2 regions of the Bacillus sp. PK6-025 genome follow, and region 2 is predicted to be linked to the other one. Evidence: predicted binding sites of a transcription regulator. Region 2 holds the regulator's gene; the other holds the start of a gene.

Region 1 (11,586 bases), 890 kb from region 2:
GTTATGGTTTGCGGCAAAACCGCTCGATATCATCAAATCAGGGGACGGGATTGCCGTCGGCCTCGGCATCCGGCTCGAAAGAACGCGATTTCTGCTGCTTGCCGGTGCGGTCCTACTGACAGCTGCGGCTGTGACCGCCGTGGGAACAATCGGTTTTATCGGGCTGATGGCGCCCCATATCGCAAGAAAGCTGGCAGGGGCTGAAACGAGGATCTTGATTCCCGTTTCAGCGCTCGTCGGCGGCATCGTTCTTTTGATAGCCGATGCCGCCGGAAGAGGCCTTGTTCCGCCGCTTGAAATACCGGCTGGATTGATCGCAGCCATTATCGGCGGTCCGTATTTTATCTATTTACTGCGCCGCGAAGCGAGGCAGGGGAGAGCATAAAAAAGACGGCATCAACCTTGCCGTCTTTTTTTAATTTGACAAATGGTGTGAAAGATTGTAATCCTTCACATGCCATTTATTTTCATGGAATTTGATGTTGCTTAGGCACGCATTGACGAGCTTCGTATTTTCCAGGTTGATGTCGCCGTTTGAGATTTTTGACAGAAGGGCGTGTATCGCGGCTCCGTGTGCGACGATCAGCACTTTTTTGTCCGGATACTGCTCGCTGACCTTTTGAACGCCGGCCATCAGCCGTTCGGCAAGCGCTTCTTTTGATTCCTGATTCGGATATTCTTTATCGGGGTAGAGCCTCGTTCTTTCTTCGAATGGCATCCCTTCTGCATCTCCGTAATTCCTTTCGATGAAATCTTCCATTTCGATGATTTCAAGTCCCAGGTATTGATTGATGATTTCAGCGGTTTCTTTCGCTCTTCTTAAAGGGCTTGTAATGATGACGTCCCAGTCGGACCCTTTCAAAAACGCCCCGGTTTCTTTTGCCTGTTTTTGACCGGTTTCATTTAAAGGGATATCGGTTCTTCCCTGCAGTTTTCCTAAAGCATTCCAGTCTGTCTCGCCATGCCGGATCAAACAAATCGCAGTCATTCTGAAAAATCTCCTTTCGATGTCGGCTTTCGCGTTTTTCGGTGATATGGCTATTATACTAAATTTAAATACAATGACTACGAATGATGACTGGAACAGAGAAAAATTCAGACGATTTTTTCAAAAAGGAGCGCTATACCGACTCCGCCGCCGCTGCCGATCGCCGCGACGGCATACTTCAAGTTGTCTCTTCTTGCCGCTTCGTAAAACAGGCGGGTTACCAACACGGCTCCTGAAGCACCGTACGGGTGTCCAAGCGCCAAAGCGCCTCCCCTGACATTCAGTTTGTGATAGGGGAGGCCAAGCTCTCCGGCGCAGGCCGCGATTTTGACGGCGAACGCTTCATTGATCTCAAACAAATCGATGTCTTTGACAGACAGGTTTCGTTTCTTTAAGAGTTTTTGAATCGCGGGCACCGGGGAAATTTGCGGAACGTTTGGGTCGACGCCGGCGACCTCGCTGTCAACAAATCGGAGAACAGGCTGCAAGCGGAGCGCTTCCGCTTTTTCTTCGTTCATCACGACAACCGCGCTTGCGCCGTCGTGAATTCCGCAGCTGTTTGCGGCTGTTACGGTTCCTCCTTTTTTAAAGACTGGTTTTGCTCTTTCGATGATGTTTTCCAGCGGTCGTTTGCGAATCATGCTTTCATCGGCCGCCAATCCTTGAAATGGCAGAATCTCGTCGTCATAATAGCCGTTTTCAAACGCGGACTCGCTTCTTTTATAGCTTAACAGGGCATAGTCGTCCTGCATCTTGCGGGTAATGCGGTACCGATCCGCCGTCAGCTCAGCGGCAATTCCCATATCCGGATCACCCCATTCATCGGGAGAAAACCTCGCTCTTCCCGGAAAAGGGGAGAGGCTTGCACTTTCTGTTCCTCCGGCAATATAGCAGGATCCTGCCCCAGCTTGCACGAAACAGCAGGCGGTCCGGATCGCTTCAAGTCCAGCGCTGCATTGACGGTCTATCGTCATTCCTGAGACGGAAGCGGGAAGACCGGCGGCAAGCGCGGATAAACGGGCGATGTTGCCGCCCGGTCCGACCACGTTTCCGAGGATGACCTCGTCCAATATCCCGTTCAGCGGCTTTGCGAGGTGCTTGATCAGGGAGGCGGCCAGATCATGGGGCTCGGCATTTTTCAATAAGCCGTTTTGTCTGGCGAGCGGCGTTCTTTTGGCGGCCGTGATAACAGCTTTCATCTGATCACGTCCTTCAGCTGTTCTTTCAGAAGGTGACGGGCGACTTTTCCTCCGGAAGTATGCGGAATCTGTTCGAGATAGTGCCACATTCTCGGCACTTTGTACGGAGCGAGTCGGCTTTTGCAATATGTTTTAAGCTCTTTAACCGGGGCTTTACCCTTAATGACGGCTGCCGCTTTTTCTCCCCAGTAATCGTCGCGGATGCCGATTACTGCAGCTTCTTCCACTTCCGGGTGTGACAGGAGAACACCTTCAACCTCTTCGGGGAAAATATTGATGCCGCCGTAGACGATCATGCTGTTCTCCCGTCCTGTTATGTACAGGTAACCGTCTTCATCCATCCAGCCCATGTCATCGACTGTCATCCAGCCGTTTTCATCAATCGGGGAGGCGGCGGCCGCTTCTTGGAGGTAGCCTGAAAACAGCATCGGGCTTTTCACGAAAATTTTGCCGACCTCCCCGGTTCGGACTGCTTCCCCTGAGCTTGAACGGATGGCAACGTCAACATTGTGAAAAGGCCGTCCGACAGAGTCCGGCTTCACATGAAAGTCTTCCGGAGCGGACACAGAGACGAAGCTCATCTCAGAAGTTCCATAAAAATCGAATAAAGAAAGATGCGGATACGCTTTTTGAATCGCTTTTTTTGCCTGCCTGCTCCAATTGGCGCCTGAAGAAATGACCTTGACCGGTTTATCGATTCGCCTGTTCTCCGCTCTCAGGGCTTCAGTCATCGTCGGCACCGTGAACAGCGTTGTCACGGGATTCCGGGCGACTGCGTTTTCGAGCCGGGACGGTGAAAATTTTTTCAGAAGGTAGACGGTTCCGCCGAGATACAGCGTTGTCATTGCTCCGTATAAAAAATGCGAGAAGAAGAGCGAGCCGGGTATCACGACGCTGTCTCCGGCTGATAGCTGAAAATCCCTGCTGCTGATGCGGAAGCTTTCGACCCAGGAGCGATGTGATCTGATGAATGCTTTCGGAGCTCCGGTAGACCCGGATGTAAAGCCGATGTAAAACGGTTCATCATCAAATGTGCGAGGTTCCAGGACCGGAGCGTGATTGATTTCGTCAAGGCATTCGTTCAGAAGCAGTGTTTGTTCAAGAGCAGGGAACGGCTGATCCGAGATGAACAGTTCGGCTTTGCAAAGAGAAAGCTTTTCCCGGCATTCAGACGGGCTCCAGCGCGGATCAAACGGAACGGCCGTCCAGCCGGCCATCGCCGCTCCCGCGAACAGCAGCAAAAAAGGCAGTCCGTTTGGAAGCGAAAAGGCCATCCTTTTATTCTTTGTTTTTTTCGCGCTGAGCCAGCCGGCCGTCCTGCATACTAACTGGTGCCATTCCAGATAGCTGACAGACATTTCATCTATTTGAACAGCCGTTTTCTGAGGATAGCGTTTGGCATGGTATTGATAAGTCTCAGTAATTGGCACGGTTTCATTCCTCCTAAGCTGCATTCCTGCTTACGTCGTTTTTGAGCGCTTTTCTCAATCTTAGCACGAGAAAGGCGGCTGCGGCGGATTTTAGCAGGTCTCCGGGTACATACACCAGGCAGAGCTTCATCGCTTCGGTAAGAGGAATTTGCATCAGAAACGCCTGGACAGGGACGCCTGCCGTGTATAACAGCAATACGCCGAATAAGAGATGAATGAAAAAGAGGTTTCGAACATGTAAAACTTTAAGTTTGCCGACGGCCCATGAGATGCAAAAAGCTGCGACAGGGTAGGCGAGCAAGTAGCCGGCGCTTGGTCCCATGAAGACGCCGATTCCGCCCCTTCCTCCTGATAGGAGAGGCAGCCCGCTTGCGACTAGCAGCAAAAAGACGATAAGACTGAGTGCCGCGTTCCGCGGTTTGTTGACTCCGCCGGCGAGCATGACGCCAAGCGTTTGAAACGTAATCGGTACGGGCGTGAACGGCAGGGAGATCGGCGGGAAAAAGCCGAGCACTGCCATGATGGCTGTGCTAAGCGAGATAAATGTCATATCTTTGACTTGCATAGTAGACTCGATTCCTTTCAAATAACGTAATAGAATCAAAGTATCACTTGAAGCTCTATAATGTCAACTTTGTTTTTGTTTAGGTTTACAAAAAGGAGATCGAAAGAAAAAACACAGGCCATGAGTTGACCTGTGTACAGGAATGATTTATTTTTTTGTCAGCTCTACGAGAGAATCGACTGAAACCGCGACTTGTGACACGGCGGCATTCACATCTTGAAGGCCGCTTAAAAATGCCTGCAGATCGCCTTCGATTCGGCCGCTTTGCTCTTTGCTCGTTTTCATATTGGAGACGATATCATCGAATAGATGATTGATCTCCGACATCTTGTCTTTGCTTTCGTTCACGAGCTGGTTTACATCTGTAATATGCTTCGTGACGATCGAGATTTGCGCGTTTGTGTTATTGACGAGCTCAGATACGGTGGAGACGGTTTTTTTCGTATCATCGGACAGCTTTCTGACTTCGTTTGCGACGACTGCGAACCCTTTGCCGTGCTCCCCCGCTCTTGCAGATTCGATCGAGGCGTTGAGCGAAAGCAAATTCGTCTGCTCGGCAATGCCTGTTACGATTCCGAAAATCTTTTCGATCTGCAGCGCGATTTCTTCCAGCTTTTTAATTTCCTGCTCGATTTGCGTCATGCTGCTTCCCATTTGATTCAGCTGGTGTTCCTGCTCCTCAAGCTCCTTTTTTCCGCCGATCGATTTTTGTTCGACAGAAACAGCTGTCTTCGTTCCGGCTCTTGACGTTTCGGCGATTTCGGACGATTTGTCGACCAATTCCTGTACAGCGCCCGTTGTTTCGGCAAATAAAGCGGCCAAAGAACCGGAAGTATCTTTGATTTGCCGGTGAAGGTCATTTTTGCTCTCTTCATCAAGTCTGCGGAGCCTTGCATGCTCGTCTTCAAAGGCCTCGAGGACGATCTGCTGTTCGATGTTGAGAATTTTGGTGACGGCTTTGACTGACCGCCTGTATTCCTCATCGGATAATGCGTTTTCAAAGATTGACAGCATGGAAAGAAGGAGATCTTGAAATGCCCCCAGATACCACTTTGGCAAGAGCCCAATCCGAAGATGAACGTGGGCGATCCGGATCCTTTTTTCTAAAAAGGCTTCGTCGATGACACCTGAAAACATTTCCTGGATGTGGATCGTCAATGTCTTTTTGAGACGGTCAACTGAGCTGTGGTCATGGATGATCTCCATCAAAGAGTTTTCATGCTCAAGGTTTTGGTAAAACCGGGTGACGATGGTTTCGATATGTTCAGTGACTAAAGGCTTCAGCCTGCTCAGCACCCAAAGATCCTCATCCGTCAAATCGACCATTGCCAGCTGTTTTTTAAATTCTGCGTGCTGATTGAGCCTGATTCTTTTTGTTTGGTCAGGACCTTCTTCAGCAAAGAATGATCGTTCTGTCTTTCTATCCTTTTTGAATAACACGATCGTATCCCCCTGTAATCGTTAATGATAAAACTGCCGTTTTTATGAAATTTCCAGCATTTATCTTTTTATCGGCAATTTTTCATTACTTTTTAACTTGTACACCTCAGCTTTCCGGATCTTTCAGAGGTTCTACGGCAGGACCCTCGATGACATCGCCGTCGACCGAAAACCTTGAGCCGTGGCACGGACAGTCCCACGTCTTTTCTCCGTCGTTCCACTCGACTTCGCAGCCCATATGGGTGCATGTTGTGTCAACCAGATGAAGCTCGCCTTTTTCATCGCGATAAGCACCCGCACGTTTCCCGGCATGTGATACGACCGCACCTTCTCCGTTGACAAGGTCTTCCGGCTTCCTGATCGGCTGTTCGAGTTTTCCTTCGGCAAAGTGTTTTGCAACATCCGCGTTATAGGAAATGACTTTTTTGATGCTTGGATCCGGGTGGAAACGGGCCGGTTGAAAGACGGCTTGATAAGGATTGTCTTCGCCTGCGATATGGTCTGTCATCAACTGCGCGGCGAGGGTGCTTGTTGTCATGCCCCATTTCCGAAAGCCGGTGGCGACGAGAATGCGCTTTTCTTTCGGATAGATCGGCCCGATATACGGAATTTTGTCAAGCGTGATTAAATCTTGCGCTGACCAGCGGTAAGGGATCGATTCAATGCCGAACACGCCTTCTGCAAATGATTCAAGCGCCTGATAATGCTTGATTGTATCCTCTCCCTGGCCGGTTTTGTGGCTTTCACCGCCGACAAGAACCATTTCTTCTCCGTCAATCGTCACCGAACGGAGCGAGCGTGAAGGCTGATCTATACTTAAATACATGCCGCCTGGATACGGCGTTTTCGGCTTGACGGCAAGCACGTATGACCGGCTCGGCTCAAGCCTTGCAAAATAGAAGCCTTTTTTATCATGAAACGGAAAGTGCGTGCAGCACGCGACATAATCGCTGAAGATTTGATGCACGTTTCTTGTCAGCACTCTTGGCCGGTCGCCTTCTTTGATTTCTTTAGCCGCCGTGTTTTCGTAAATTTTTCCGCCGGCTTCCAGGACGGCCTCTGCAAGGTGTTTCAAATAGTGGAGCGGATGAAACTGGGCCTGGTTTTTCATAACAAGTCCTGCTTTCATATCGATTGGAACGGGGAGATCTTTGATGAATTCCCTGTCAATCCCGAGCTTTTGGTATGCCTCATATTCCTTTCTGATTTTTTGTACCGATTGTTCTTCAGTTGTGTAAATGCACGCGTCCTGTTCTTCAAAATCGCACGGGATCTTTTGCTCAAGCACGAGGTTTTTGATAAAGGACAGCGCCTTGAGGTTTGCTTCATAATACAGTCTCGCATTCGGCATTCCGATGTGCCCGATCAGCTCATCATAGATCAGATCATGCTGTGCGGTGATTTTGGCTGTCGTATAGCCGGTTGTTCCGTCAAGTATCCGCCCGGATTCGATCAAGACGACGCTGTAGCCTTTTTTCGTCAGTAAATAAGCAGTCGTCAGTCCGGTCATGCCGCCGCCGATGACGGCGACATCTGTTTTGACATCTTCAGACAGTTCTTCGAATTTAGGAAGATCTGTACTGTTTCTCCAATACGATTCAGGCGAGTCCGGCAGTTTTTGTTCTTGATTGCTCACAAGGTTCCCTCCATCATCCATCTGTTTTGTTCTTAAATTTTCCCAATTGAGAAATATTCATGCATGTGAAACGGCTTGTCATAAAAAAGGGGCGTTTTCATAAAATAGTAAGGTTGAATCGATGTGAAGGAGGGAATCGTTTTGAGCAAACAGCCGAAGAAAGTACTGCCTCCCCAGCACCAAACGCAGCGTCCGGGATTGGAGTATTTGATGGATCCCCGGCCCGTTTTCGACCGGCCGAAACGAGAGCGGAAACTGGCCGGGAAAACCGCGATTATTACGGGAGGAGACAGCGGAATCGGCCGTGCCGTATCCGTTTTGTTTGCGAAAGAAGGCGCGAACATTGTCATTGTCTACTTAAATGAACACCGCGATGCAGAAGAAACAAAGGGGTATGTGGAAAAAGAAGGGGTCGGATGCAAGCTGATCGCAGGAGACATCGGAGGCGAGGCTTTTTGCAACGATATTGTGCGCCAGGCAAAGGAAGCATTCCCAACGATCGATATACTCGTCAATAATGCGGCTGAACAGCATCCGCAAAAGGGAATCGAAAAAATTACAAGCCATCAGCTGATCCGAACGTTTCAGACGAATATTTTTTCAATGTTTTATTTGACAAAAGCTGTGCTGCCGCATTTGAAAAAAGGCAGCTCAATCATCAATACCACTTCGATTACGGCTTATGCCGGCAATGAAAGGCTGATCGATTATTCTTCGACGAAAGGAGCGATTACATCATTTACGCGTTCGCTCGCTTTGTCGCTTGTCGATCAGGGCATCCGTGTGAACGGGGTGGCGCCGGGTCCGATTTGGACGCCGCTGATCCCGTCGACGTTTACGGAGAGAGAGGTCGAAATATTCGGTTCAACAACGCCGATGGAACGGCCCGGACAGCCTGCTGAAGTGGCGCCGAGCTATTTGTTTCTAGCCAGCGACGATTCTTCCTACATGACGGGCCAAGTGCTCCATGTCAACGGCGGAACGATTATTAACGGATAAAAAGGCCGGGACTATTTCATAAGCCGGCTTTTTCCGCGTAAAAAAGCCAATCCGGGAGGGATTGGCCGTTAAGCGTGCTTTTTCAGCGCTGTATATTCTCTTGAAAGCTCAAGGAAAGATTGCTTATCTCCTTTGTCTAATGCTTCATTAATCTTCTTGTTCAGCGTGTGCAAACGCCGTTTAAAAAGCGATTCATCAAGGACCATTTGAATGTAGATATCCGTGATGGTTACATCAAGTTCTTTCACCTTTTGGGTATTGCGGGACTTCATGAGCTCAGCGTACGACTTTTTCTCTTTCATAAAGATTCCCCCTGATGCCTTTTTTATAGTATATGGATTACGCAACAAAAAATCAATAAGTATTTATAATTTTTAGATAATTATTTGGAGATGCGTGTTTATAAGAATAAAAGTTTGTATATTTGGACTAAGAAATACGGATTTAATCGAACAAAATATAAAAATTGCATTTTAAAAACATATTTTCAAATTAATTGGAAAAAATCCTGTCGTTTTGTAAAGGATAATGTTAGATTAATAGTATAAATTTACTAACGATTAGGAGGATCAAGATGAGCACAGAGGATATGACAAAAGATACGTATGAAGTAAACAGTTCGACAATGGCTGTCCTGCCTCTGGGAGAGGGGGAGAAACCCGCTTCAAAAATACTCGAGACCGACAGGACTTTCCGCGTCAATATGAAGCCGTTTCAGATCATCGAAAGAAGCTGCCGCTATTTCGGATCGAGCTATGCGGGAAGAAAAGCGGGCACATATGAGGTCATTAAAGTTTCCCATAAACCGCCGATCATGGTGGATCACTCAAACAATATTTTTCTTTTTCCCACATTTTCCTCAACTCGTCCTCAGTGCGGGTGGCTTTCCCATGCGCATGTTCACGAGTTTTGCGCGGCAAAGTATGACAACACGTTTGTCACGTTTGTCAACGGGGAAACGCTGGAGCTGCCCGTATCCATCACATCTTTTGAAAACCAGGTTTACCGAACGGCATGGTTGAGAACAAAATTTATCGACCGGATTGAAGGAAACGCCATGCAGAAGAAACAGGAATTTATGCTTTATCCGAAGGAAGACCGGAATCAGCTGATATACGAATTCATCCTCAGGGAGCTGAAAAAGCGCTATTGATCGGGAGCGGCTTTGAATAAATAGTGCTCAAGAAGCGCGGATACCTGATTGCGGATGCGGGGATTAAAATAGTTATGCTCTTCTTCGTATCCTTCATATATAAAAGAGTACATCGTAAAGGCTTCGTCCCGTGACACTTCGTGCACCTTGATTTTCCGTCGGCGCAATTCATTTTTCACGTCGTACAGATCGCGCTGGGCAAGCTTTAACGCCTGTTCGATCAGACGTTGATAGGGGTCTTTCAGCTTGAATGGCCCCTGCTGGATGATTTTCATGTCCCGGTTTAATATGCTGACGGTCATCGGGAGGTAAATCGCCTTTTCAATCATATCCCTGGCTTCGGCGGGAATTCTTGTCATGGCTTTTCTCCTCATTTCTTTTGTTGATAAGGAACGTTTGTTCTGTTTTTATTTTACACGAAAGACGGCCTTTTAATCAAGAACGGGAAAAAATGACTAAAATGATCAAGTTGTTTCAGACTAATACAGAAAACATCGAGACGGATGATTTAAAGTTTTTGATTTAAAGTGTAGAATAGAAGTAGACAACCGCCCTGAGGAGAATCAATGTTGGAGCAATTATTCAGCTATTTTACAGAAGAGAATTTAACAGAGTTTTTTCAGAGCTACAGGGCTTTTGGTCCTTTTGTAGCCGTTCTGCTGCCGTTTATTGAAGCGCTGCTCCCGTTTTTACCCCTGCTCGTGTTTGTTGTCGCCAATGTAAATTCGTTCGGTTTATGGCAGGGGTTCTTGTTGACGTGGATCGGGGCATCTTTAGGCTCTATAGCAGTTTTTCTTTTTATCCGCCATTTCGGCCAGCAAAGAGCACTCGGTTTTATCCGCAGGCATCCATCCGTAAAAAAACTGATGATCTGGGTGGAAAAACGGGGCTTCGGTCCGCTGTTTCTCCTGCTTTGCTTTCCATTCACGCCTTCGGCTGCGGTAAATGTTGTGGCAGGACTTTCGAGAGTCAGCCTGCTGCCTTTTTCACTGGCGGTGCTTTGCGGCAAGTTCGTGATGATTTTTATGGTGAGCTTTGTCGGCCATGATCTGAAGGCGCTTTTTACCCAGCCTTTGCGGACAGCTGCCGTGATCATCGTCATACTGATCTTATGGTACGCCGGAAAACGGGTTGAACATCGTCTGAACGTGAGATTCAGCCAGAGAGAGAAAGACTAGGGGGACACAGAATTGAAAAAGCGTTTTTTGGTCATAGCCGGGGTGCTGCTTGTCATCGTCGTCGGAATTCAGGTCAAAAATGCCGTTTTCATTGAATATAAAGTAGAAGGCGTCAGCATGAATCCGACCTTTCAGGAGGGCAACGAACTTTTGATCAACAGGTTCGCCCACCACTTTAAAACAATCAGCCGATTTGACATCGTGCTGTTTAAAGGACCTGACAAAGATATATTCATTAAAAGGGTGATCGGGCTTCCGGGCGAAACCCTCCGGTATGAAGATGATCAGCTGTATATCAACGAAGAAAAGATCAAAGAGCCTTATCTGGACGATTTAAAGGCCGTCACTGCCGGAGGGGACTTGACAGGGGATTTTACGCTGAAGGAAGTGACCGGAGAGGAAAAGGTGCCTGAAAATGAGTACTTCGTCCTCGGGGACAACCGGATCCACAGCTTTGACAGCCGCCATTTCGGCTTTGTTTCAGACCGGGACATCGTCGGGATTGTGACGGAAAGAATTGATAAAAAGTGATTGGAGAATGCGGCGGAAAGCAAGCGCCCGGCCGAAAGGAATACGATGTCGCAATTGTCGTGTCCGAAAATGCCAAATTGCAGAACAGCATCAAAAAAGACGTATTCGCAAGAAAAGCCCGGGATTCCGGGCTTTTTTTCTTGCTATTTCAGTTTGATCGCATTGATTCGTTTTTGCAGCTTCGTTTTTTCGGCGGATGCTTTCAGCTTGCTGACCGCTGATTGCGCTGCCGATTTTGTTTTTTTCGTTCTCTTTTGTTCGGCCGTTTTAACTTTGGCTTTCGCCGCTGCCACTTTTTTGTTATAGGCTGACGCGGCTTGCTTTTTCGCGGTGTTCAGCTTTTTTTGCAGATTTGATTTGTTTTTTCCGGCAGGCAGCTCATTAATCGCTTTTTGCGCTTTGCCGAGGTTTGAGTCTGTGGCCGCTTTTTCAGCTTTGGCAACGGCCTGCTTTGCGGTGTTCAAGAG
Region 2 (11,586 bases):
TGAAAAAATGAATTTAACGGCCGCCAGCCTACCACCAAGTCAAAGTGAAGTTCAGTTAGCGGAGTTAACCCCCGTTGAAAGTATGAAAGTCTCGGTGCCGGGCGTGATAGAAGCAAAAGTGCGTATGGAATGTGTTCTGGAGTATTCATTAGAGTTGGGAGATAAGCACTCTGACGGATGCGATTTTATGATAGGCAGAGTCGTTCAATATCATATCGAAAGCGGCATCTATGAAAATGGAAAAATCGATCCAAGAGGCCTCGGCGCCATCAGTCGTTTAGCCGGGCATGATTACGCAAAGATTGGCGAAATCTTCACCAGAAAAAGACCGAAGTAATATAACCATCCATAATATCTCGAAATTGAGATTTATTAAATTGAAATGTTTTAAGTTTATTCTAGCAAGGAATAATAATGGCAGCGAAACACTTCAAGGGGGTGGTTCTTAAAAGGTTTGCCGAAAAGAAAACAAAAAAGCAGGTGTGAAAACATGGGATTTTTAGACAAACTATTTAGAAAATCAAAGGAGCTGGATCATATGTCAAATGTAAAATTAGCTGTAGTTTTTTATAGTATGGGCGGAACAAACTATCAATTAGCCAAATGGGCTGCAGAAGGTGCAGAAGAAGCCGGTGCTGAAGTCAGAGTTTTAAAAGTACAAGAATTGGCTCCGCAATCAGCCATTGAGGGAAATGAAGTGTGGAAATCCACTGTTGATGCAACAAAGGACATTCCAGTCGTATCCTCAGAAGATATAGAGTGGGCAGATGCTATTATATTCAGTACACCAACACGCTTTGGCAATATGGCATCCCAAATGAAACAGTTTCTTGATACACAAGGCGGACTTTGGGCAAACGGAAAGACAGTAAATAAGGTTGTAAGCGCAATGTCCTCCGCTCAAAATCCACATGGTGGTCAAGAAGCAACAATCTTGTCCTTATATACTTCAATGATGCACTGGGGAGCTATTATTGCTTCTCCGGGATACACTGATCCTGTCCTCTTCGGGGCTGGCGGAAATCCATATGGAACGAGTGTTACAGTCGATCAAAACGGGAAGATGATTGAAGACGTGGAAGCTGCAGTGAAACATCAAGCTAAACGCACAGTGACTGTAGCTGAATGGGTTAAAAAGGGCAATCAACAATAATTGAAATTTAATATTTTTAAAAGAGCCAATCATTTGGCTCTTTTTTTAGTATGTGCCCAGCTGATAGTTGGTTCGGCATGCCGCTTCGTCTTCATTTGACTGCGAACACGCCATGATATACGCGGCATAAAGAGTAAGTTATCCGACATATCCTTTAACGATGCCATTGATTTCGCAATTGCAATGATAAAATTTTTTCTATTACATTTTAAAAAAATGAAACTTTAAGTTCATATGAACGTAAACATAAGTGAAATGATTTTATTTAGTCATACGATCAATCAACAAATGCAAAAGGGGTGAAACAAAAGTGAAAGTCATGATTGGTTCGATCATATTGCTATCCATTATAGGGTTTGGCGTATGGCTTATGTTAAGCCCGCTTTTTAAAAAAGTCGGAAGCGGGGCGAGCAAAATAAAGAAAACGCTGGAGGATGACAAAGATGAATGAAAAACAACCAAAGAAGAATAAAAACAAAACGCTGCTCGGCGGAATCATTGTCGCTGTTGCTTTAATTATCGGAGGATTCACAGCTTCCTTGTTCATCGAGAAAATTCCGAACGGATATGTCGGCGTCGTTTATTCTCCGAATGGCGGGGTGAAATCGGAAACGCTTGATCAAGGCTGGCATTTAGTCGGACTGTTTGACAAAGTCACAAGATATCCGGTGCGGATGCAGACTGTAAACAATCAGGATATTCAAGTGGCTACTTCTGACGGCAAAAACATCTCAATGGACATCGCCTACAACTATGTCGTTCAGCCTGATAAAGTCGTAGAATTGTTTAATAAATTCGGAGCGGTCGATATTGAATCAATCGAAAACAGCTACTTGAAAACAAGGCTGTGGGACGCTGCAAGAAAGTCGATTTCCAAATACTCCGTCATTGATACATACGGACAAAAATCATCTGATGCCGCCGCAGAAATCCAAAAAACATTTGCAGATGATATGAAGGGGCTCGGCTTTGTCATTGACGATTTAACACTCGGTGTGCCAAAGCCTGATAAAGCGACCCAGGAAGCGATTGACGCGCGCGTGAAGTCTTCGCAGGAACTGGAAAGAACGCAGACAGAGCTGAAGATCGCCGAAGCGGAAGCGAAAAAGAAAAAGATCGAAGCCCAAGGTATTGCCGAGTATAATGAAATTATTAAAAAATCGATGTCAGATGAAATGATCAAGTATCAATGGATCCAAAAATGGGACGGAAAAATGCCTAAAGCGACAGGATCGAATTCCCTGATCCAGATTCCGACTGATGAGAAAGGAAAATAAAACGAAAAAATCCCTTGCTAAGGGATTTTTTTCGTCTCGGTCGCCCGTATATAATAGTGTTAACAATCGCTTCTGGACAGGGGGGAAGATGATGTTTGCTCCGGATGCCATTCTCCGTACGTGGAGAAGATTCGACGCTTTTCCGATGGAAACGCTGACAAAGGCATGGTTTTATCATCAGGGAGGGGATCAGAAACAGCGGAACGTCTCAATGATGAAGGAACACCACCAAGAGTACGGCATTGCCGGCAATTGCTTTGACCTTTCGATTTGGCTGCTGGACGAGTTTACAAAAGACGGAGTGGAAGCTTTTCCGATCGGCCGTTCGTTCAAAACAGAACGCGCGCATGCCGCAGTCATCGCGCTTGATGAAAGAGGACGGCGCTTTTTATGTGATCTGGGAGATCAATGGCTGCAGCCGATTCTGATCGACTGCGAATGTGAAGATTATACCAGTGAAAAGCTGGACGGTTTTTTCCCGGCAGCACAAATTCAAGTCAAGCCGACAACCGGCGGAGTTAAGGTCCTTTACCATCGGCCGAACGGAAAGGTGTCAACTCAAGTCTACTCTACAGAGCCTGTTGACATGTCCGTTTTTTGGGAGGCAGCTGAATGCTCGCAAGCGGCATTGAAGCCTGCGCCATTACTGGAATGCAGAATTCCGTTTCAACATGAAATCGCGCATTGGGAATTCAGCGGCTGGGACATATATCTTAGCACGAGCAAAGGATTATACAGAGAAGCGAAGCCGGACACAATCGAAGGCTGGACTGAGAAAATCCATGATGTCACCGGATACGATAAAAATGTTATCAAGAAAGCGTTGGAGATTTATCAAACCCGCGCATGATCTTAAATCTTGAAAAAAACTCATTTTATACATATCATGTGGAAAGAGGAGAGGATAAGATGAGCCATTATGACCAGCAATACAATGCAATCATTCAAAAAATTATTGAATCAGGGATCTCCGATGAAGAATATCAGGTCCGGACGAAGTGGGATTCAGACGGAACGCCGGCTCATACGCTGAGCATCATGAGCGAAAAAATGCGGTTTGACAATTCGGAAGTGCCGATTTTGACGACGAAGAAGGTGGCGTGGAAAACGGCCATCAAAGAGCTGCTTTGGATCTGGCAGCTGAAATCCAATGATGTTCAAGTTTTGAACGATATGGGGGTTCATATTTGGGATCAATGGCGGCTTGAAGACGGCACAATCGGAGCAGCCTACGGCTATCAATTAGCGAAGAAAAACAGAACGGTTAACGGGCAGAAAGCCGATCAAGTGGATTATTTGCTCCATCAGTTAAAGCATAATCCGTCTTCACGCAGGCATTTGACCATGCTGTGGAATCCCGATGACTTGGACGGCATGGCCTTGACGCCCTGCGTCTATGAGACGCAATGGTATGTGAAAGAAGGAAAGCTCTCTTTGGAAGTAAGAGCGAGAAGCAATGACATGGCGCTTGGCAACCCGTTCAATGTGTTCCAATATAACGTCTTGCAGCGCATGATCGCCCAAGTCCTCGGTTATGAGCTGGGCGAATACATCTTCAATATCGGCGACTGTCACATCTATACCCGTCACATCGATAATTTAAACATTCAGATGAAACGCGAGCAATATGAAGCGCCGAAGCTGTGGATCAACCCGGACATCAAAAACTTTTATGACTTTACAATCGATGATTTTAAATTAATTGACTATAAGCACGGCGACAAGCTGACATTTGAAGTTGCCGTATAAACAGGCGGATTTTCCGCCTGTTTTTTTGTTGTGTGAATGAATCATTTTTAAAAAATACAACGATGAAAAAATTTGCATATCCGGCAGCCGCATGTTTCCTGACGGCTCCCGTGTATACCGTTTAGAGTGGACGCAAAAAGTACATGCAGTTTTTCACGGGTATGCCCCGAGCATTTAACTTACGTTTATTTACACAATCTAAACGTCTTTTTCACAAAGAGCCCGAAAAGCAAAAACAATTCTCTCTTAATCTGTTAGTGACACCAGCATATACAAGAGGAGGTTGTTTTTGTCATGATCAAAAAATGGGCGGTTCATCTGCTGTTTTCCGCATTGGTGCTGCTTGGGCTTTCGGGAGGGGCTGCATATTCTTCTCAGCATGCCGAAGGCGTTGCAAGGTATGATGACGTATTGTATTTTCCGGCATCGCGCTATCCTGAAACCGGTGCTCATATAAGCGATGCGATCAAAGCGGGCCATTCAGATGTCTGCACAATTGAAAGATCTGGAGCGGATAAGCGCCGTCAGGAATCATTAAAAGGGATTCCGACTAAGCCGGGCTTTGACCGTGACGAATGGCCGATGGCCATGTGTGAAGAAGGAGGAAAAGGAGCGTCGGTCAGATATGTCAGCTCATCGGATAACCGCGGAGCCGGCTCCTGGGTCGGGAACAGGCTGAGCGATTACGCTGACGGGACGAGAATTTTGTTTATCGTTCGATAAAAGGGAGACAATGAAAAATGTTTCCTCAAGGAAACATTTTTGTTGACAAGAAAACTCGTTTGGGGGATAATGGTAATGTAAGCATATGATCAATCCCTCTGTTTCAGGCTCGCATCCTTCATTCCGTCTGGATGTGGGCCTGTTTTTTCGTGCGAAAAAAAACCGCCGACCGGCGGTTTTGCTGATGAGTCCGTTTTTTAATGAACCGTGCGGAATACGCCAATGACTTTTCCGAGAATCGTCACATTCTGGAGGATGATCGGTTCCATCGTCGGGTTTTCCGGCTGAAGGCGGATATGGGTTTCTTCCTTGAAAAACCGCTTAACAGTCGCTTCGTCGTCTTCGGTCATCGCAACGACGATATCTCCGTTGTTTGCGGTGTTCTGCTGTTTGACTATCACATAATCCTGATCAAGAATTCCGGCATCGATCATGCTTTCGCCCATGATCTCCAGCATAAAGACATGCTCATCCGGCGGCGCCAGGCGGTCTGGAAGCGGAAAGTATTCCTCAATGTTTTCGACTGCGGTAATCGGCGTACCGGCCGTCACCTTTCCGATGACCGGGACATTGACAACCTGGTTTTTCGGAATGTGAATTTCTTCCTCTGTATCGAGAATTTCGATCGCTCTCGGCTTCGTCGGATCCCTTCTGATCAATCCCTTCGTTTCAAGCCTTGCCAAGTGGCCGTGTACCGTTGAACTTGACGCCAGGCCGACCGCTTCTCCGATCTCCCTGACGGAAGGCGGATAGCCTTTGCGTTTCACTTCTTCTTTAATGAAACGCAAAATATCAAGTTGTCTTTTTGATAGCTTCGTCATTTTTTGCACCTCAAAACGTCGATTTTAGCTAGATTATAGCATGTTTTTCCTTTGAGTACAAACATAGGTTCGAAAAAAAACGATTGACAGAAACATTTGTTCGTATGTATACTGAAATCATAAAACCGAACAAACATTCTGGGGTGATGGATATGAAAAGAGAATCATTGATTTTTGTCAGTCTGTTTACTGCTGTGATCAGCTGCTGTATTCTGTTTGTGTCTTTTGCCGGTAAAATCGAAGAAAGAAAGCAATATGTTAAAATAGAAGTGCAGGAAGGCGATACATTGTGGGAGCTGGCCGACCGGATCAAAGGCGGAAAACCCGCTGACAAACAAAAATTCATCGAATGGGTCGCCGATAAAAACAATCTGCCGACCTCCGTTATTAAACCGGGCGATGTTTTGGTCCTGCCGGTAGCCAAACAGCACTCCGATCAATATCAGCTTGCAGTTGTAGAATAAATGATTGAGGGGATTTCCATGAATGCGATTATTTACACCAGGGTAAGCACTGCGAAGGAGCAGCAGGAAACCTCATTAAAACGGCAGGCTGAAGAGCTCCAGTCGCTTGCCGCCGAGCACGGGATGAACGTCGTGAACGTCATTTCCGAACAGGCGAGCGGATATGAGATGGACCGCGACGGCGTCTTCGATCTGCTCGAGGAAATCAAAACATCAGACATTGACGCAGTTTTAATACAGGATGATACGCGACTTGGAAGAGGGAATGCCAAAATTGCCCTTCTTCACTGTTTATATAAAGAAGGCGTTCAAATCTACACGCTGGCTCACCGGGGAAAACTTGAGCTTTCCGAAGCGGATTCGATGGTTTTGGAGATTGTCGGCATTGTCGAAGAATACCAGCGGAAAATACATAACCTGAAAATTAAGCGGGGAATGAAGAAGGCGGTCGAAAACGGCTACCGCCCGGAGAGGAATCTGAAACACCGCAATGAAGGCGGCGGGAGAGAGCGGATCGAAGCGCCTCTTTCAGAAATCGTCAGGCTCAGGGAGAACAAGCTGACGTTTGCGGAGATTGCAGCCGTGTTGAGAGGGTTCGGATACAGCATTTCAAAAGCAACCGTTCACCGCCGCTACCAGGAGTATAAGGACGGCCTTGCAGACTAATCTGTTGTCAAACGAAAGCGGATTTAGTAGTATGATGGATATATACCGAATCAAAGGAGTATCTTATGATTTCTAATGAAAAAATAGCCAGAATTAACGAGCTTGCCAAAAAAGCAAAGAGCGGATCTTTAACAGACGAAGAAAAAGCAGAACAGCAGAAGCTTCGCCAGGAATATCTTCAAGGCGTCCGCGCGTCTATGAAAAACACGTTGAAAACTGTGACGATTGTTGATCCTGAAGGTAATGATGTGACGCCTGAAAAGCTCAAACAGGAAAAAAGAAACCGCCGATTGCATTAATTTGGGGAATACGCCGATATCGTATTCCCTTTTTGTATATACTACAATTTAAAATGAAGGCAAAGATTCGTCATTTTTCACTGCTTTTGAGCTGAAATGGTTGTGAAAACCGATGGGTAGATTTATGATAAGAAAGTAGAGTCCATACAGGAAGGGGATCATAATGAAAACGATTGAATTAAAATCTGTCGCAACAATACGAACACTCTCCATAGACGCGATTGAAAAAGCTAAATCCGGTCACCCCGGCATGCCGATGGGGACTGCTCCGATGGCTTATGCGCTTTGGACAAAAATGATGAATGTCAGCCCTGAAAATCCGAATTGGTTTAACAGGGACCGTTTTGTGCTGTCCGCCGGACACGGATCAATGCTTCTGTACAGCATGCTTCACTTAAGCGGATATGACGTTTCAATTGAAGACCTCAAGAATTTCCGCCAATGGGGAAGCAAAACGCCTGGACATCCGGAATTCGGACATACTCCGGGTGTAGATGCGACGACAGGCCCGCTTGGCCAAGGAATCGGAATGGCTGTCGGAATGGCGCTTGCTGAACGTCACCTTGCGGAAACTTACAACCGTGACGACTATCGCGTCGTTGATCATTATACATACAGCATTTGCGGTGACGGAGACTTGATGGAGGGAATTTCATCGGAAGCGGCTTCGCTTGCGGGACATTTGAAACTCGGCCGTCTCATCGTGCTTTATGATTCAAATGACATTTCGCTTGACGGTGAATTAAACCGCTCATTCTCTGAAAATGTGAAGCAGCGTTTTGAAGCGATGAATTGGGAAGTGCTTTATGTTGAAGACGGCAATAACATTGCCGAGATTACGGCGGCCGTCGAGAAAGCGAAACAAAATGAAAAGCAGCCGACATTAATTGAAGTGAAAACAACGATCGGTTTCGGCTCTCCAAACCGCGCGGGAACATCCGGCGTTCACGGTGCTCCGCTTGGCTCAGAAGAGGCGAAATTAACGAAGGAAGCGTATGAGTGGACATACGAAGAAGATTTTCATGTCCCTTCTGAAGTGTACGAACACTTTAACGAAACAGTGAAAGAAGCGGGCAAGAAAAAAGAGGCGGAATGGAACGAGCTGTTCTCCGCATACAAGAAAGCCCACCCGGAACTTGCCGAAGAGCTTGAACTTGCGATGAAGGGCGAGCTTCCTGAAGGTTGGGATCAGAAAGTACCTGCGTATGAGAAAGGAAGCAGCCTTGCTTCGCGTGCATCCTCAGGGGAAGTATTAAACGGAATCGCACAACAAGTGCCGTTCTTCTTTGGCGGATCCGCTGACTTGGCCGGCTCCAACAAAACGACAATCAAAAACGGCGGAGATTTTTCAGCGAGAGATTACGCCGGCAGAAATATCTGGTTCGGTGTACGTGAATTTGCGATGGGAGCAGCTTTGAACGGAATGGCTCTCCACGGTGGCCTTCGCGTATTCGGCGGAACGTTCTTCGTTTTCTCCGACTATCTGAGACCTGCGATCCGTCTTGCGGCATTAATGGGGCTTCCTGTCACATATGTGTTTACACATGACAGCATTGCCGTCGGAGAAGACGGACCGACTCATGAGCCGATTGAACAGCTGGCATCACTTCGTGCGCTGCCGAACTTGTCCGTCATCAGACCTGCAGACGGAAATGAAACAGCAGCAGCCTGGAAACTGGCGCTTCAATCAAAAAGTCAGCCGACTGCGCTTGTGTTGACACGTCAAAACTTGCCGACAATTGATCAGTCTCCTGAAGCAGCTTATGAAGGCGTTGAAAAAGGTGGATATGTCGTTTCGAAAAGCCAAAACGAAAAACCGGAAGCGATCTTGCTTGCGAGCGGATCTGAAGTTGGCCTTGCGCTTGACGCACAAAGCGAGCTGAAAAAAGAAGGCATTGACGTATCCGTTGTCAGCGTTCCGTCTTGGGATCGTTTCGACAAGCAGCCGGCCGAATATAAAAACGCTGTTCTTCCAACTGATGTGACAAAGCGTCTCGCAATTGAAATGGGATCACCGCTCGGATGGGAGAGATATACCGGCACTGACGGGGACATTCTCGGAATCGACCATTTCGGTGCTTCAGCTCCCGGCGAAACGATCATGAAAGAATACGGTTTTACGCCTGCGAATGTAGTTGACCGGGTGAAAAAACTGTTAAATCGCTAATCGGGCATATGAAAGAGAATGATCTGCGGATCATTCTCTTTTTTTCATTTCGACAAAATTAGTCGCTTCTTTTATCATCATCAGACAATTATTTCTAACCCCCTTTTGTATAATAGAAAGCATATATTCTTCGATACAGGGGGATGAGACAGTGATGGAACGCCATTATTATACGTATTTGATAGAAGAGGAATTTGCCAGCCATTATTTTGGAAGAGAGTCTGTCATGTTCAAGCTGTTTTACGATTATCATTGGACGAGCCCCGATCAAAAGTCTCAATTAGCCGCCAAGCAGATCGAGTTCATTACAAAACCGATTCCCGCAGCCCATATACACAAAAGAATGAAAATGAACCTCTGCCGGGAAGACTATACACAAGTTGACTATGTATACAGATTGATTGTTCCAAAAGGAAGCGCTTCTTTTATTATCAAAGACCGACATATTGAGATTTTGGCGAAGGGTCCATTCGATGCCGAAACGGTATTCTTTGAGGTTTTGCGGAAAGTAAGTCCATGTTTCCTTGCGATGGATTTTAATATGAAACGTTACGGCTGGCTGAACCCTGTGAAAGAAAGAAATTTTGTATAAAAAAAAGAATTTGGACTGTAAATGTTGTATAATAGCGTTTGGTTTAGTACACTTTATACGAGACAACATGAAGGAGGAAATTAAATGGATTTATGGGTTGTCATCCTAGTGGGCGTTTTAGCATTGCTCGCAGGTGTTGCACTCGGATTTTTTATTGCTCGTAAATATATGATGAACTATTTGAAAAAAAATCCGCCAATTAATGAACAAATGCTGCGCATGATGATGATGCAGATGGGTATGAAACCATCCCAGAAGAAAATTAATCAAATGATGAAAGCCATGGAAAATCAAACGAAATAATACGAATGCGATTATGACATAGAAGGAACATGGTTATAAAATAAAAAACCCGCTTCCGGGTTTTTTATTTTGATCTATGATTATTGTGTATGTCCGAGAGATAGTTTTTGGTATTCCAAAAGAAGGATATCCAGCTGCTGGCTGTGCTGAATGGTGATATGTGAAGTCATGCCGTTTGTCATGACGATTTTTAGCAGCTCTTTTCTTTTTTCCTCAATTTCATGAAGCAGATTTTCTTTCATCACAGGAATTTATCCTTTCTTCTGTAAAAATCATCTTTTTGTTGCCTACTAAATGTTATTATATCCATATATAGGTTCCTTTTCAATTCTGAAGGTGATAAGGGTAAATTGTCAAAATTGATTATATAAAGAAATTCGTGAAACCAACATCCTTTTTTGTGATATGTTAGGAAATTGAAATGTAATTGTCATATCAAATGATTTTCTTTCATAGTATTCCAAAAAATAGAAGGGAGAAAGAGATGGCTGATATCAACTATATTCTCGCTTTCGGTGCAGGGTTTCTATCGTTTATTTCGCCATGCTGCCTGCCGCTGTATCCCGCTTTTTTATCATATATTACAGGTGTCAGCATGAGTGAAATCCATTCTGACAGACTTATGTTTCAAAAAAGGAGCCTGATACATACGATCTTTTTCCTGATTGGCTTTTCGATGATCTTTGTGGCTCTCGGCTACAGCACATCGCTTGTCGGGTCCTTTTTTAAGGATTATCATCAGCTCATCAGGCAGCTTGGCGCGGTATTCATCATCTTTTTTGGATTTGTCACACTGGGGGTTTTTAAGCCTGAATTTTTAATGAAAGAAAGGCGCCTCCATTTTAAAAACAGGCCCGGCGGCCTGCTCGGTTCTGTCGGAATCGGAATGGCATTTGCCGCCGGCTGGACGCCCTGCACCGGTCCGATTCTTGCAGCGGTCATCACACTTTCCGGAACGAACCCGATGTCGGCCGTGCCTTATATGGTGCTTTATGCGCTCGGATTCAGCCTGCCGTTTCTGCTCCTGTCTTTTTTCATGACAAAGATGAAATGGCTTCGGAAGCATCAGCTCATCATCATGAAGATCGGCGGAATTGCAATGATTGCAGTCGGAATCCTGCTGTTCTTTGACTGGATGACGAAAATCATTATCGTACTGTCAGGCCTGTTCGGCGATTTCAGAGGCTTTTAGATACCTGGCTAAGGACCGCCTTGGTTTTTTGTTATAATAGGACTTATTCACAGCAAAATTGAATAATGATGTTGGAGGGGAGTATGACAAGGGTTTTAATTGTTGATGATGCAAAATTTATGAGAGATAAAATCAGAGAAATACTTGAAACAGAAGACTTGCAAGTCGCGGGTGAAGCCG

What was found. Region 2 encodes LexA, which represses DNA repair genes until DNA is damaged. Its sites were predicted from a motif close to CGAACATATGTTCG; they were not measured.
Region 1: a site for LexA is predicted at 9,800-9,813, ahead of M1D67_RS05820 (YhjD family protein). Genes of this name have one in related genera too.

Annotation. Positions count from the first base shown of each region.
Region 1 is NZ_CP096509.1:1,136,972-1,148,557, forward strand. It holds gene M1D67_RS05765 (FecCD family ABC transporter permease) at 1-385, shown strand, start outside; gene M1D67_RS05770 (histidine phosphatase family protein) at 416-988, opposite strand; gene M1D67_RS05775 (acetyl-CoA C-acyltransferase) at 1,096-2,187, opposite strand; gene M1D67_RS05780 (AMP-binding protein) at 2,184-3,617, opposite strand; gene M1D67_RS05785 (biotin transporter BioY) at 3,631-4,182, opposite strand; gene M1D67_RS05790 (methyl-accepting chemotaxis protein) at 4,330-4,836, opposite strand; partial or broken gene M1D67_RS05795 (protoglobin family protein) at 5,137-5,508, opposite strand; gene M1D67_RS05800 (FAD-dependent oxidoreductase) at 5,729-7,279, opposite strand; gene M1D67_RS05805 (SDR family oxidoreductase) at 7,400-8,257, shown strand; gene M1D67_RS05810 (IDEAL domain-containing protein) at 8,326-8,559, opposite strand; gene M1D67_RS05815 (competence protein ComK) at 8,832-9,410, shown strand; gene M1D67_RS05820 (YhjD family protein) at 9,404-9,769, opposite strand; gene M1D67_RS05825 (TVP38/TMEM64 family protein) at 9,977-10,588, shown strand; gene lepB (signal peptidase I) at 10,601-11,119, shown strand; gene M1D67_RS05835 (S8 family peptidase) at 11,263-11,586, opposite strand, start outside.
Region 2 is NZ_CP096509.1:2,025,716-2,037,301, forward strand. It holds gene M1D67_RS10595 (flavin reductase family protein) at 1-337, shown strand, start outside; gene wrbA (NAD(P)H:quinone oxidoreductase) at 539-1,153, shown strand; gene M1D67_RS10605 (hypothetical protein) at 1,464-1,604, shown strand; gene M1D67_RS10610 (prohibitin family protein) at 1,597-2,430, shown strand; gene M1D67_RS10615 (hypothetical protein) at 2,519-3,280, shown strand; gene M1D67_RS10620 (thymidylate synthase) at 3,340-4,179, shown strand; gene M1D67_RS10625 (NucA/NucB deoxyribonuclease domain-containing protein) at 4,474-4,902, shown strand; gene lexA (transcriptional repressor LexA) at 5,100-5,723, opposite strand; gene yneA (cell division suppressor protein YneA) at 5,876-6,187, shown strand; gene M1D67_RS10640 (YneB family resolvase-like protein) at 6,206-6,853, shown strand; gene M1D67_RS10645 (DUF896 domain-containing protein) at 6,919-7,152, shown strand; gene tkt (transketolase) at 7,316-9,319, shown strand; gene sirA (sporulation inhibitor of replication protein SirA) at 9,474-9,911, shown strand; gene M1D67_RS10660 (YneF family protein) at 9,996-10,214, shown strand; gene M1D67_RS10665 (aspartyl-phosphate phosphatase Spo0E family protein) at 10,295-10,456, opposite strand; gene M1D67_RS10670 (cytochrome c biogenesis protein CcdA) at 10,699-11,406, shown strand; gene M1D67_RS10675 (response regulator) at 11,490-11,586, shown strand, end outside.